Regions from separate parts of the Streptomyces sp. L500 genome, predicted to be linked through region 1. Evidence: riboswitches for the same ligand, from Rfam matches in the RefSeq annotation. Region 1 holds a riboswitch; each other region holds the start of a gene.

The links. Region 1 has a riboswitch for cobalamin ahead of ACX9I7_RS16310 (ribonucleoside-diphosphate reductase subunit alpha). Riboswitches for the same ligand answer to the same signal wherever they lie in the genome.
Region 2: it holds a riboswitch for cobalamin, as region 1 does, so the genes downstream of both, ACX9I7_RS14560 (cobalamin biosynthesis protein) here and ACX9I7_RS16310 (ribonucleoside-diphosphate reductase subunit alpha) in region 1, are expected to answer to the same signal.
Region 3: it holds a riboswitch for cobalamin, as region 1 does, so the genes downstream of both, nicT (Nickel transporter NicT) here and ACX9I7_RS16310 (ribonucleoside-diphosphate reductase subunit alpha) in region 1, are expected to answer to the same signal.

Annotation. Positions count from the first base shown of each region.
Region 1 covers NZ_JBTOLC010000015.1:27,161-30,475, forward strand. The annotation lists gene mctP (monocarboxylate uptake permease MctP) at 1-1,205, shown strand, start outside; cobalamin riboswitch at 1,386-1,512, shown strand; gene ACX9I7_RS16310 (ribonucleoside-diphosphate reductase subunit alpha) at 1,671-3,315, shown strand, end outside.
Region 2 covers NZ_JBTOLC010000012.1:138,922-142,236, reverse strand. The annotation lists gene ACX9I7_RS14570 (DUF6286 domain-containing protein) at 1-514, shown strand, start outside; gene amaP (alkaline shock response membrane anchor protein AmaP) at 558-1,154, shown strand; cobalamin riboswitch at 1,282-1,401, shown strand; gene ACX9I7_RS14560 (cobalamin biosynthesis protein) at 1,459-2,421, shown strand; gene ACX9I7_RS14555 (cobyric acid synthase) at 2,430-3,315, shown strand, end outside.
Region 3 covers NZ_JBTOLC010000009.1:105,806-109,120, reverse strand. The annotation lists gene ACX9I7_RS11990 (sensor histidine kinase) at 1-89, shown strand, start outside; gene ACX9I7_RS11985 (hypothetical protein) at 250-462, shown strand; gene nicT (Nickel transporter NicT) at 416-1,582, opposite strand; cobalamin riboswitch at 1,614-1,824, opposite strand; gene ACX9I7_RS11975 (APC family permease) at 1,973-3,315, shown strand, end outside.

The DNA.
Region 1 (3,315 bases):
ACATCGCGCTGCAACTGGTCGGCATCCAGGCGGTGCTCGACGTCATGGGCGTGGGCGGCGGCGAGGACGCCAACTGGTTCGTCAAGGACCTGCCGCTCCTCATCGCCTTCGGCGTGCTCGCGGCCTACACCTACTCCTCCGGGCTGCGCGCCCCCGCGCTGATCGCCTTCGTCAAGGACGCGCTGATCTACATCGTGATCATCGTGGCGATCATCTACATACCGATCAAACTGGGCGGCTTCGAGAGCATCTTCAGCAAGGCCGGTGCGGCGTTCGCGGCCGAGAATCCCGCAACGGGCAAACCCCGTGGTTCGCTGGTGCCGGGGGCGGACGCCCAGTGGTCGTACGCGACGCTGGCGCTCGGCTCGGCGATGGCGCTCTTCCTCTATCCCCACTCCGTGACGGCGGTCCTCTCCAGCAAGAGCCGCAATGTCATCCGCCGGAACACCACCATCCTTCCCCTCTACTCCCTGATGCTGGGCCTGCTGGCGATGCTCGGCTTCATGGCCATCGCCGCCGGGGTGAAGGTGAAGAACGGCCAGCTGGCGATACCCCAGCTGTTCGAGGACATGTTCCCGGACTGGTTCACGGGCGTGGCCTTCGCCGCGATCGGCATCGGCGCGCTCGTACCGGCGGCCATCATGTCGATCGCCGCAGCAAATCTCTTCACCCGCAACATCTACAAGGACTTCCTCAAACCGGACGCCTCCCCCGAACACGAGGCGAAGGTGTCCAAGCTCGCGTCCCTGCTGGTCAAGGTCGGCGCGCTCGTTTTCGTCCTCACCCTGGACAAAACGGTCGCCATCAATTTCCAGCTCCTCGGCGGCATCTGGATCCTCCAGACCGTGCCCGCGCTCGTCGGCGGGCTCTTCACCCGCTGGCCCCACCGCTGGGCGCTGCTCGCGGGCTGGGCGGTCGGCATGACGTACGGGACGTGGCGGGCGTACGCCACACCGAGTGCCACCCAGGATCACTTCGGGAACACCAATCTCATCCCTCTCATCGGCGAAAAGGGCTATATCGGGCTTACCGCCTTTGTCCTCAACGTGATCGTCGTCATCGTCGCGACCTTCGTCCTCAAGGCGCTGAAGGTGCCCGACGGCGAGGACCTGACCCGGCCCTCGGACTACACGGCCGACGCCGGCGACCCGGGCGTCCGCGCGGAGCTCCCGCCGGCCACCGCAGGGGCCCCCGGCGGCCACTGATCCACCGCTCCCGGGACCACCGTCCGGGGCCCCTCCGGAGGGCCGCCACATCCCCGTCCAGGGGGCGTGGCGGCCCTCTTCTCCTGCCCTGCCAGGGACGCCCGTTAGCACATTCCGCGACCGTCTCATGACGCGACGACACAACATGTGGGGGCGCGTGCGAGGCCCGGCACTAGATGTATGCTCGTCTCCGCTGTCGTCGCAGGGGAATCCGGTGGAAATCCGGAACTGTCCCGCAACGGTGTATGTGTGCGCATATACCCAGCGCACCTGAAGTCCGACGACCTGCCGACAGCGCGCCCACCACCGAGCCTGCCCCGGCTCGGCCATGGGCGTTGAATTCGTCCGGGCCTCGCGGGTTGGGCCGATGGACGCCTACGAGGCATGCCCTGGTGCAAGAGGCATGCGCGTGCGCGCTCATCGCTCTCCCGCCCGGCCCACCCAGCCGAGCGAGGGAGAGCCTCAGTGACCATCGCGCCCGCAGATCCGGCTTCAGCACCGGTCTCAGCGAACGCGGAAGCGACCGGCGGCCCCGGGACCGCGCTCCTGCGCACCCTGACCGACCTCACCGCCGACCTTCCGGCCACCGACCCGGGCAAGGTCGCCGCCGCCGCGCTGCGCGGCCGCAGCGCCGCCGCGGACGACGCCGAGCTGCGCTCCCTCGCCACCGAGGCCGCCGCCGGCCTGATCGCCGAGGAGCCCGAGTACTCCAGGCTCGCCGCGCGCCTGCTCACCCTGGCCATCGCCGACGAGGCGGCCGGCCAGGGCGCGACCTCCTTCTCCGCCTCCGTCGAGGTGGGGCACCGCGAGGGCCTCATCGCCGACGAGACGGCCGCCTTCGTGCGCACCCACGCCGCGCGCCTGGACGCCCTCGTCGAGGCCGCCCTCGCCGACGGCGCGGACGACCGCTTCGGCTACTTCGGCCTGCGCACCCTGCACAGCCGCTACCTGCTGCGCCACCCGATCCACCGCGACGTGATCGAGACCCCGCAGCACTTCCTGCTGCGCGTCGCCTGCGGCCTCGCCGAGGACCACTCCGAGCGGGCCCTGGACGACGTGGCGGAGCTGTACCGGCTGACGAGCACCCTCTCGTACCTGCCGTCCTCCCCGACGCTGTTCAACTCCGGCACCCGCCACCCTCAGATGTCGTCCTGCTACCTGCTGGACTCCCCGCTGGACGAGCTGGACTCCATCTACGACCGCTACCACCAGGTGGCGCGTCTGTCGAAGCACGCGGGCGGCATCGGCCTGTCGTACTCGCGCATCCGCTCGCGCGGCTCGCTGATCCGGGGCACCAACGGTCACTCCAACGGCATCGTGCCGTTCCTGCGCACCCTCGACGCCTCCGTCGCCGCCGTCAACCAGGGCGGCCGCCGCAAGGGCGCGGCCTGCGTCTACCTGGAGACCTGGCACGCCGACATCGAGGAGTTCCTGGAGCTCCGCGACAACACCGGTGAGGAGGCCCGCCGCACCCACAACCTCAACATCGCGCACTGGATCCCGGACGAGTTCATGCGCCGCGTCGAGACGGACGCGGACTGGTCGCTCTTCTCCCCCGCCGACACCCCGGACCTGGTCGACCTCTACGGCGACGAGTTCGACGCCGCGTACCGCGCGTACGAGGCCGCCGGCAAGGCCGTCAAGACCATCCCGGCGCGGGTGCTCTACGCCCGGATGATGCGCACCCTCGCGCAGACCGGCAACGGCTGGATGACGTTCAAGGACGCCGCCAACCGCACGGCCAACCAGACGGCCGAGAAGGGCGCGGTCGTCCACTCCTCGAACCTCTGCACCGAGATCCTCGAGGTCACGAACGACGGCGAGACCGCGGTCTGCAACCTGGGCTCGGTCAACCTGGCCCAGCACCTGGGCGCCGACGGCGAGATGGACTGGGAGAAGCTCGACCGTACGGTCCGTACGGCCGTCACCTTCCTCGACCGCGTCGTGGACATCAACTTCTACCCGACCGAGCAGGCCGGCAGCTCCAACAGCCGCTGGCGCCCGGTGGGCCTGGGCCTGATGGGTCTCCAGGACGTCTTCTTCCGGCTGCGCCTGGCCTTCGACTCGGCCGAGGCGAAGGCCCTGTCCACCAAGATCTCCGAGCGGATCA
Region 2 (3,315 bases), on a different contig from region 1:
CACGCTGGTCGCGGCGGTGACCCTGACCGTCGCCGGGCTCTTCCTCTACGACGTCGCCGCCGTCCGCGCCGGCCGCCCCGCCATGGCCTGGCGCCGGCACCTGGCCCATGAGCTGGCGACCCGTCACCTCGGTGACGGACTGGTGGTCGCCGGCGCGGTGGTGGCCGTCCTCGCCGGCTGCTGGCTGCTCGTCCTCGCCCTCACCCCGGGCCTGCGCGGAGTGCTGCCGATGCGCCGCGCGGAGGGCGCGGGCGACGACGGGGTCCACGCCGGGCTGGAGCGCGGGGCGGCGGCCCTGGTGCTGCGCGACCGGGTGATGGAGGTCCCCGGCGTCCAGGCCGTCCGCGTCGACGTGGGCCGGCGCGTGGTCCGCGCCCGGGCCCGCTCCCACTTCCGGGACCTGGACGAGGTACGGACGGACGTGAACACCGTACTGGCCGAGGGCGTCCGGGAGTTGGGGCTCGCCCGGGAGCCGTCCCTGTCCGTGCACGTACGACGCCCTGCGAAGAGGTGACCGGGGTGGGGTGGTTCTCGCAGTGCCCGGGGTGGTTCTCGCGATGCTGAGGATCGTCAACCGGCTGCTGACCGGGCTCGCCGGAGCGCTGCTGGTGGCGCTCGGCGCCGCCGTGCTGATCGGCGCGCTGGACCTGCCGCGCCACTGGGGCTTCGAACTGCCGTCGGCCTGGCCGTTCACCGGCCCGGACGACGTGCTGCTGCCCACCGCGGACCTGCGGAGGTGGCGCGGCAGGGGATGGTGGTGGCCGGCGGTCGTCGCCGTCCTGGCCGTCGTCGTCCTGCTGTCCGCGTGGTGGCTCTCGGCCCAGGCCCGCCGGGGCCGGCTGCGCGAGGTGGTGGTCCACAGCGGCGGCGGAGAGGTGGCGTCGGTGCGGGGGCGGGCGCTGGAGGAAGTGATGGAGGCGGAGGCCGAGGAGCTGCCGGGGGTGGAACGGGCGGCCGTCGTACTGTCGGGACGCCGGACGGCGCCCCGGGCACGGATCGTCCTGACACTGGGGGCGCGCGGGGCACCGGGGGTGGCGTTGGCGCGGCTGCGCGAGGAAGTCCTGCGCCACGCGCGGGTGTCGGCCGGGCTGACGCGCCTCCCGACGGAGGTGCGGTTGCGGGCCGTGCGGCACCGGGCGGAACGGGTGGGGTGACGGGGCTCCGCCCCGCTCGCCGCCGTCGGTGCTTCTCCCCCGTGGCGACGGCGGGGGCGCAGGTCAGGGCGAGTTGACGCCCCTTCCCACCGCGTGGTGGACTTCCGGAGCCAAACGGCGACAGCAGAGGAAGCCGGTGCGAATCCGGCGCGGTCCCGCCACTGTCACCGGGGAGTGTCCCCCCAACCGATGGCCACGGCGCGAGCCGGAAGGCCGGGGGCGGCGCGGATCCGGGAGCCAGGAGACTCTGGTCGCCGTCACGTCGAGCCAGGGCGCGGACCCTGAGTGAGGACACCGCTTCGCCATGCCCGGCCGCGATCGCTTCTCCTTCGCGTACGGCGCCGCCCTCGGGTTCGCCTGCGACCTGCTCCTCGGCGACCCCCGCCGCGGCCATCCCGTCGCCGCGTTCGGCCGGGCCGCGCAGGCCGTCGAACGCCGGCTGTGGCGCGACCACCGGGGGTACGGCACGCTCCACGCCCTCGTCTGCGCCGGTGGCGCGGCCGCCGGGGCCGGGCTGCTGGCCCGCGCCGCGCGAGGCCACCGCGCGGCCGAGATCGCGCTGACCGCCGCCGCCACCTGGTCCGTCCTGGGCGGCACGTCCCTGGGCCGGGAGGCCCGGGCCATCGGCGGCGCGCTGGCCGCCGGGGACGTGGAGGTCGCCCGGGAGCGGCTGCCGCACCTGTGCGGCCGCGACCCGCAGGCGCTGGACGCGCAGCAGATCGCCCGGGCCGTGGTGGAGTCCGTCGCCGAGAACACCTCCGACGCCGTCGTGGGCGCCCTCGTCTGGGGCGCCCTGGGGGGCGTGCCCGGGCTCGTGGGCTTCCGGGCGGTCAACACCCTGGACGCCATGGTGGGTCACAAGTCGCCCCGGCTGCGGCGGTTCGGCTGGGCGTCGGCCCGGCTCGACGACGTCGTCGGCTGGCCGGGCGCCCGGCTGACCGCCGCGCTCACGGTCCTCGCCGGGCCCGACCCGCGCGGCGCGCTGCGCGTGGCCCGGCGCGACGCCTCCCGCCACCCCAGCCCCAACGCCGGGCCGGTCGAGGCCGCCTTCGCCGGGGCCCTGGGCGTACGGCTCGGCGGCACCCTCGCCTACGCGGGGCGCGTCGAGCACCGCCCGGTGCTGGGCGAGGAGAACCGTCCGGTGCGGACGGCGGACATCGAGCGCGCGGTCCGGCTCTCGCGCCGGGTGTCGCTGCTGGCCCTGGGGACGGCGGTCACGGCCCGTACGGTGGGCAGCCTGTTCAGGAACGCGGGGAGGAATCGGTGACAGTCTCGGTGACAGCCGACAGGAGCGGGCGCACGGGCCCGCCGGGCGGGGGCCTGCTGGTGGCCGGGACCACCTCGGACGCGGGCAAGAGCGTGGTCACGGCCGGCATCTGCCGCTGGCTGGTCCGCAAGGGCGTCAAGGTCGCGCCGTTCAAGGCGCAGAACATGTCCCTCAACTCCTTCGTGACGCGCGACGGCGCGGAGATAGGGCGCGCGCAGGCGATGCAGGCCGCCGCCGCCCGCGTCGAGCCGAGCGCGCTCATGAACCCGGTGCTGCTCAAGCCCGGCAGCGACCGCAGCAGCCAGGTCGTCCTCATGGGCAAGCCGGTGGGCGAACTCAGCGCCCGCGGCTACCACGCGGGACGCCAGGAGCAGCTGTTCGGCACGGTGACGGAGTGCCTGGCCGAGCTGCGGCGCACCCACGACGCCGTGATCTGCGAGGGCGCCGGCAGCCCCGCCGAGATCAACCTGCGCCGCTCCGACATCGTCAACATGGGCATCGCCCGCGCCGCGCGCCTGCCCGTGGTCGTCGTCGGCGATATCGACCGGGGCGGCGTCTTCGCCTCCTTCTTCGGTACGACAGCGCTGCTCTCCCCCGAGGACCAGGAGCTGATAGCGGGCTACGTGGTCAACAAGTTCCGGGGCGACGTGAGCCTGCTGGAGCCTGGGCTGGAGATGCTGCGCGACCTGACGGGCCGGCGGACGTTCGGCGTGCTGCCGTTCGCCCACGGCCTGGGCATCGACGAGGAGGACGGCCTGCGGGTGTCCCTGCGCGGCGCGGTCCGCGAGTCCGTGGTCGCCCCGCCGCACGGCGCGGACGTCCTGCGGGTCGCCGTGTGCGCGGTGCCGCTGATGTCGAACTTCACGGACGTCGACGCGCTGGCCGCCGAACCCG
Region 3 (3,315 bases), on a different contig from region 1:
TCGTCGAGGCCCACGCGGGCCGTGCGTCGGTCCACAACGTGCCCGGCGGCTGCCGGTTCGAGGTGACGCTCCCGGCGGCCGGCCCATGAACAACATGAGCAAACACCCGTCCCCTGAGCGTCAGCCCGTCGGCCCGCGCCACCCCGTGAAGGGTGATCACGGCCCAACACGCTGACGTGATCAGGGGTCGTGCGTCACGATGCACCCGCCGGCAGAGCGAGCAGCGACGACCGTGGAGCGGGATGGCCCATGTCCGACACCGGAGGCGAGTCAGATGTCGACGCCGACCCCCTGCGCAGGATCGCCGCGGCGATCGAGCGGGAGCGGGATCCCTCGACCCGGACGTGCCTGACCTGCGGCGGCCCGGCCCTCGTGGTGGTGCGGGAGGAGTCGGCCGGGAACAGCCCGCCGGTGATCAGCGCCCGGAAGGCGTGCGCGAACCAGGGCTGTGAGCGCCCGTGACCCCGGCGGCAGCCGTCCGCGCGGCCCAGCGCTGCTCGACCTTGGCGAAGCGCCAGTAGCCGAGGGCGAGGGCCCAGACCAGCACGAACAGTCCGACGATGACGAAACCGACGTTGTCGAGGTTCAGCCCGGCGATCCAGCCGGTCACCGCGTCGTCCAGATCGAGCTTCTCGTGGAGCACGCCCACCAGCTCGATGGTGCCGATGAGGAAGGCGACGGCGATGGAGAGCCCGGTGATGGTGAGGTTGTAGTAGACCTTTCTGACGGGGTTGGAGAACGCCCACTGGTAGGCGAAGTTCATGAACGTGCCGTCGAGCGTGTCGAACAGGCTCATGCCGGCGGCGAACAGCAGCGGCAGGCACATGATCGCGTACCAGGGCAGCCCGGCGGCGGCACCGCTGCCCGCCATGACCATCAGCGTGACCTCGGTGGCGGTGTCGAAGCCCAGGCCGAAGAGGAAGCCCAGCGGGAACATCTGGCCGGGGCGGCTGATGGAACGGGTGAAACGGCCGAGGACGCGGTTCATGAAGCCGCGCGAGTCGAGCTGCTTCTCCAGCTCCGCCTCGTCGTAACGGCCCTCGCGCATGGCGCGGAAGACCCTCATGATGCCGGCGAGGGCGATGAGATTGAGGACGGCGATGAGGTAGAGGAAGCCGCCGGAGACCGTGGTGCCGACGACACCGAGGGTCTGATGGGTGGTGGACTCCTCGTTCATCAGCGTCCCGGCCAGCCGGGTGCCGCCGGAGACCAGCAGCGTCAGCAGGACGACGACGCTGGAGTGGCCGAGGGCGAACCAGAAGCCGACGGAGACCGGGCGTTTGCCGTCCGCCATCAGCTTGCGGGTGGTGTTGTCGATGGCGGCGATGTGGTCGGCGTCGAAGGCGTGCCGCATGCCGAGGGTGTAGGCGGTGACGCCGAGGCCGACGCCGAAGACCTTGGAGCCGACGGTGTAGTGGTTCGGCACGACCAGCAGGAAGAGCACGCCGAAGGCGACGACGTGGAGGGCGACGACGACGGCCAGCAGGCCGGCGGTCCGCACGGTGTCCTCGCGGCGCCAGCGGAAGGCGGGCGCGGACGGTTCCGCGGACGGACCCGCGGACGGTTCTGTGGATATGGACATCTTGGGGTGAACGCTCCAGCACCTCGTGGATCATTTCGAGAATGCCGTGGCCGGTCTCCTGGCTTACGGGTGATGGCGTTACCGTCCCGCCTTCCCGGCAGCCGGACGCTGCCAGTGGCTCCGCGTGCCGGGGCACGCGGAAGAGGACGGTCACTCCCCGATCACAGTGGCGAGGGCCGCTCCGGAATCGGCCCACGAGGGCCTCACCGGTCTTCCCGAACACCACGGCCGGGCAACCATAACGTCCCGGCCGAGCCCCGGGGCAAAAATGTGGCACTTGCCATCTCTTCGCAGCAGGTACCGACACTTCGCAGGTGATGGACGCGCGGGTCGGCCCGGTGTACGAGTGCAGGAAGACTCCAGGGACGGACGCGAGAGGGCTGAGCGCCAATGGCGGACACGGCAGGGGACGTCGAGCGGAGGCCCGGGGAACCGGGGGAGCCGGTGGTGCCGGAGGAGCGGGCGGCGTTCGTCCGCCGCATCGGGCTGTTCCAGGCCACCGCCATCAACATGAGCCAGATGTGCGGCATAGGACCGTTCGTCACCATCCCCTTGATGGTGGCCTCCTTCGGCGGGCCGCACGCGGTCATCGGCTTCGTCGCGGGGGCGGTGCTGGCCCTGGCCGACGGGCTGGTGTGGGCCGAACTGGGCGCGGCGATGCCCGGCGCGGGCGGCAGCTACGTCTATCTGCGGCAGGCGTTCCAGTACCGGACCGGGAGACTCGTGCCGTTCCTGTTCGTGTGGACGGCGATGCTCTTCATCCCGCTGGCCATGGCCACGGGTGTGATCGGGTTCGTCCAGTACCTGGGCTATCTCTGGCCGGGGATGACACAGACCCAGGGCGATCTGACGGGCCTGGCGTTCGTCGTGGTGGTCGTCGGGCTGCTGTGGCGGCGGGTGGAGAGCATCGCGCGGATCACCGCGGTGCTGTGGGGCGTGATGATCGTCTCCGTCGTCCTGGTCATCGTGGCCGCGTTCACCCACTTCAGCCCGGACCGGGCCTTCACCTACCCGGCGGGCGCCTTCGACCTCACGACGGGTCAGTTCTGGCTGGGCTTCGCGGCGGGCCTGACCATCGGCATCTACGACTACGGGGGCTACAGCACCGTCGCCTACATGGGCGCCGAGATCAAGGACCCCGGACGGACCATGCCGCGGTCCATCATCTACTCGATCCTCGGCATCATGGCCATCTACCTGCTGCTGCAGATCGGCACCCTGGGCGTCGTCGACTGGCGGGAGATGCTGGACCCGAACTCCACGGCCGGGTCCTCCGTGGCCTCGGCGGTGCTGGAGCAGACCTGGGGCAAGGGCGCGGCGGACGTCGTCACCGTGCTGATCCTCATCACGGCCTTCGCGTCCGTCTTCACCGGGCTCCTCGGCGGCTCGCGCATCCCCGTGGACGCCGCGCGGGAGAACGTCTTCTTCCGCCGCTTCGGCGCCCTCCACCCCCGGCTGCGCTTCCCCGTGCTGCCGCTGACGACGATGGGCGTCGTCTCGGCCGTGGGCTTCCTGATCGGCCGTCACACCGACCTGGCGACGATCATCCAGTTGCTGATGGCGGTCATGGTGATCCTCCAGGCGCTGTCGCAGGTGCTGGCCGTGACCGTGCTGCGGCGCCGGCAGCCGGCGCTGCCGCGCCCGTACCGGATGTGGCTCTATCCGCTGCCGAGCCTGGTGGCGCTGGCGGGCTGGCTGGTGATCTACGGCTTCGCGGACCGCGGCTCCCCCGG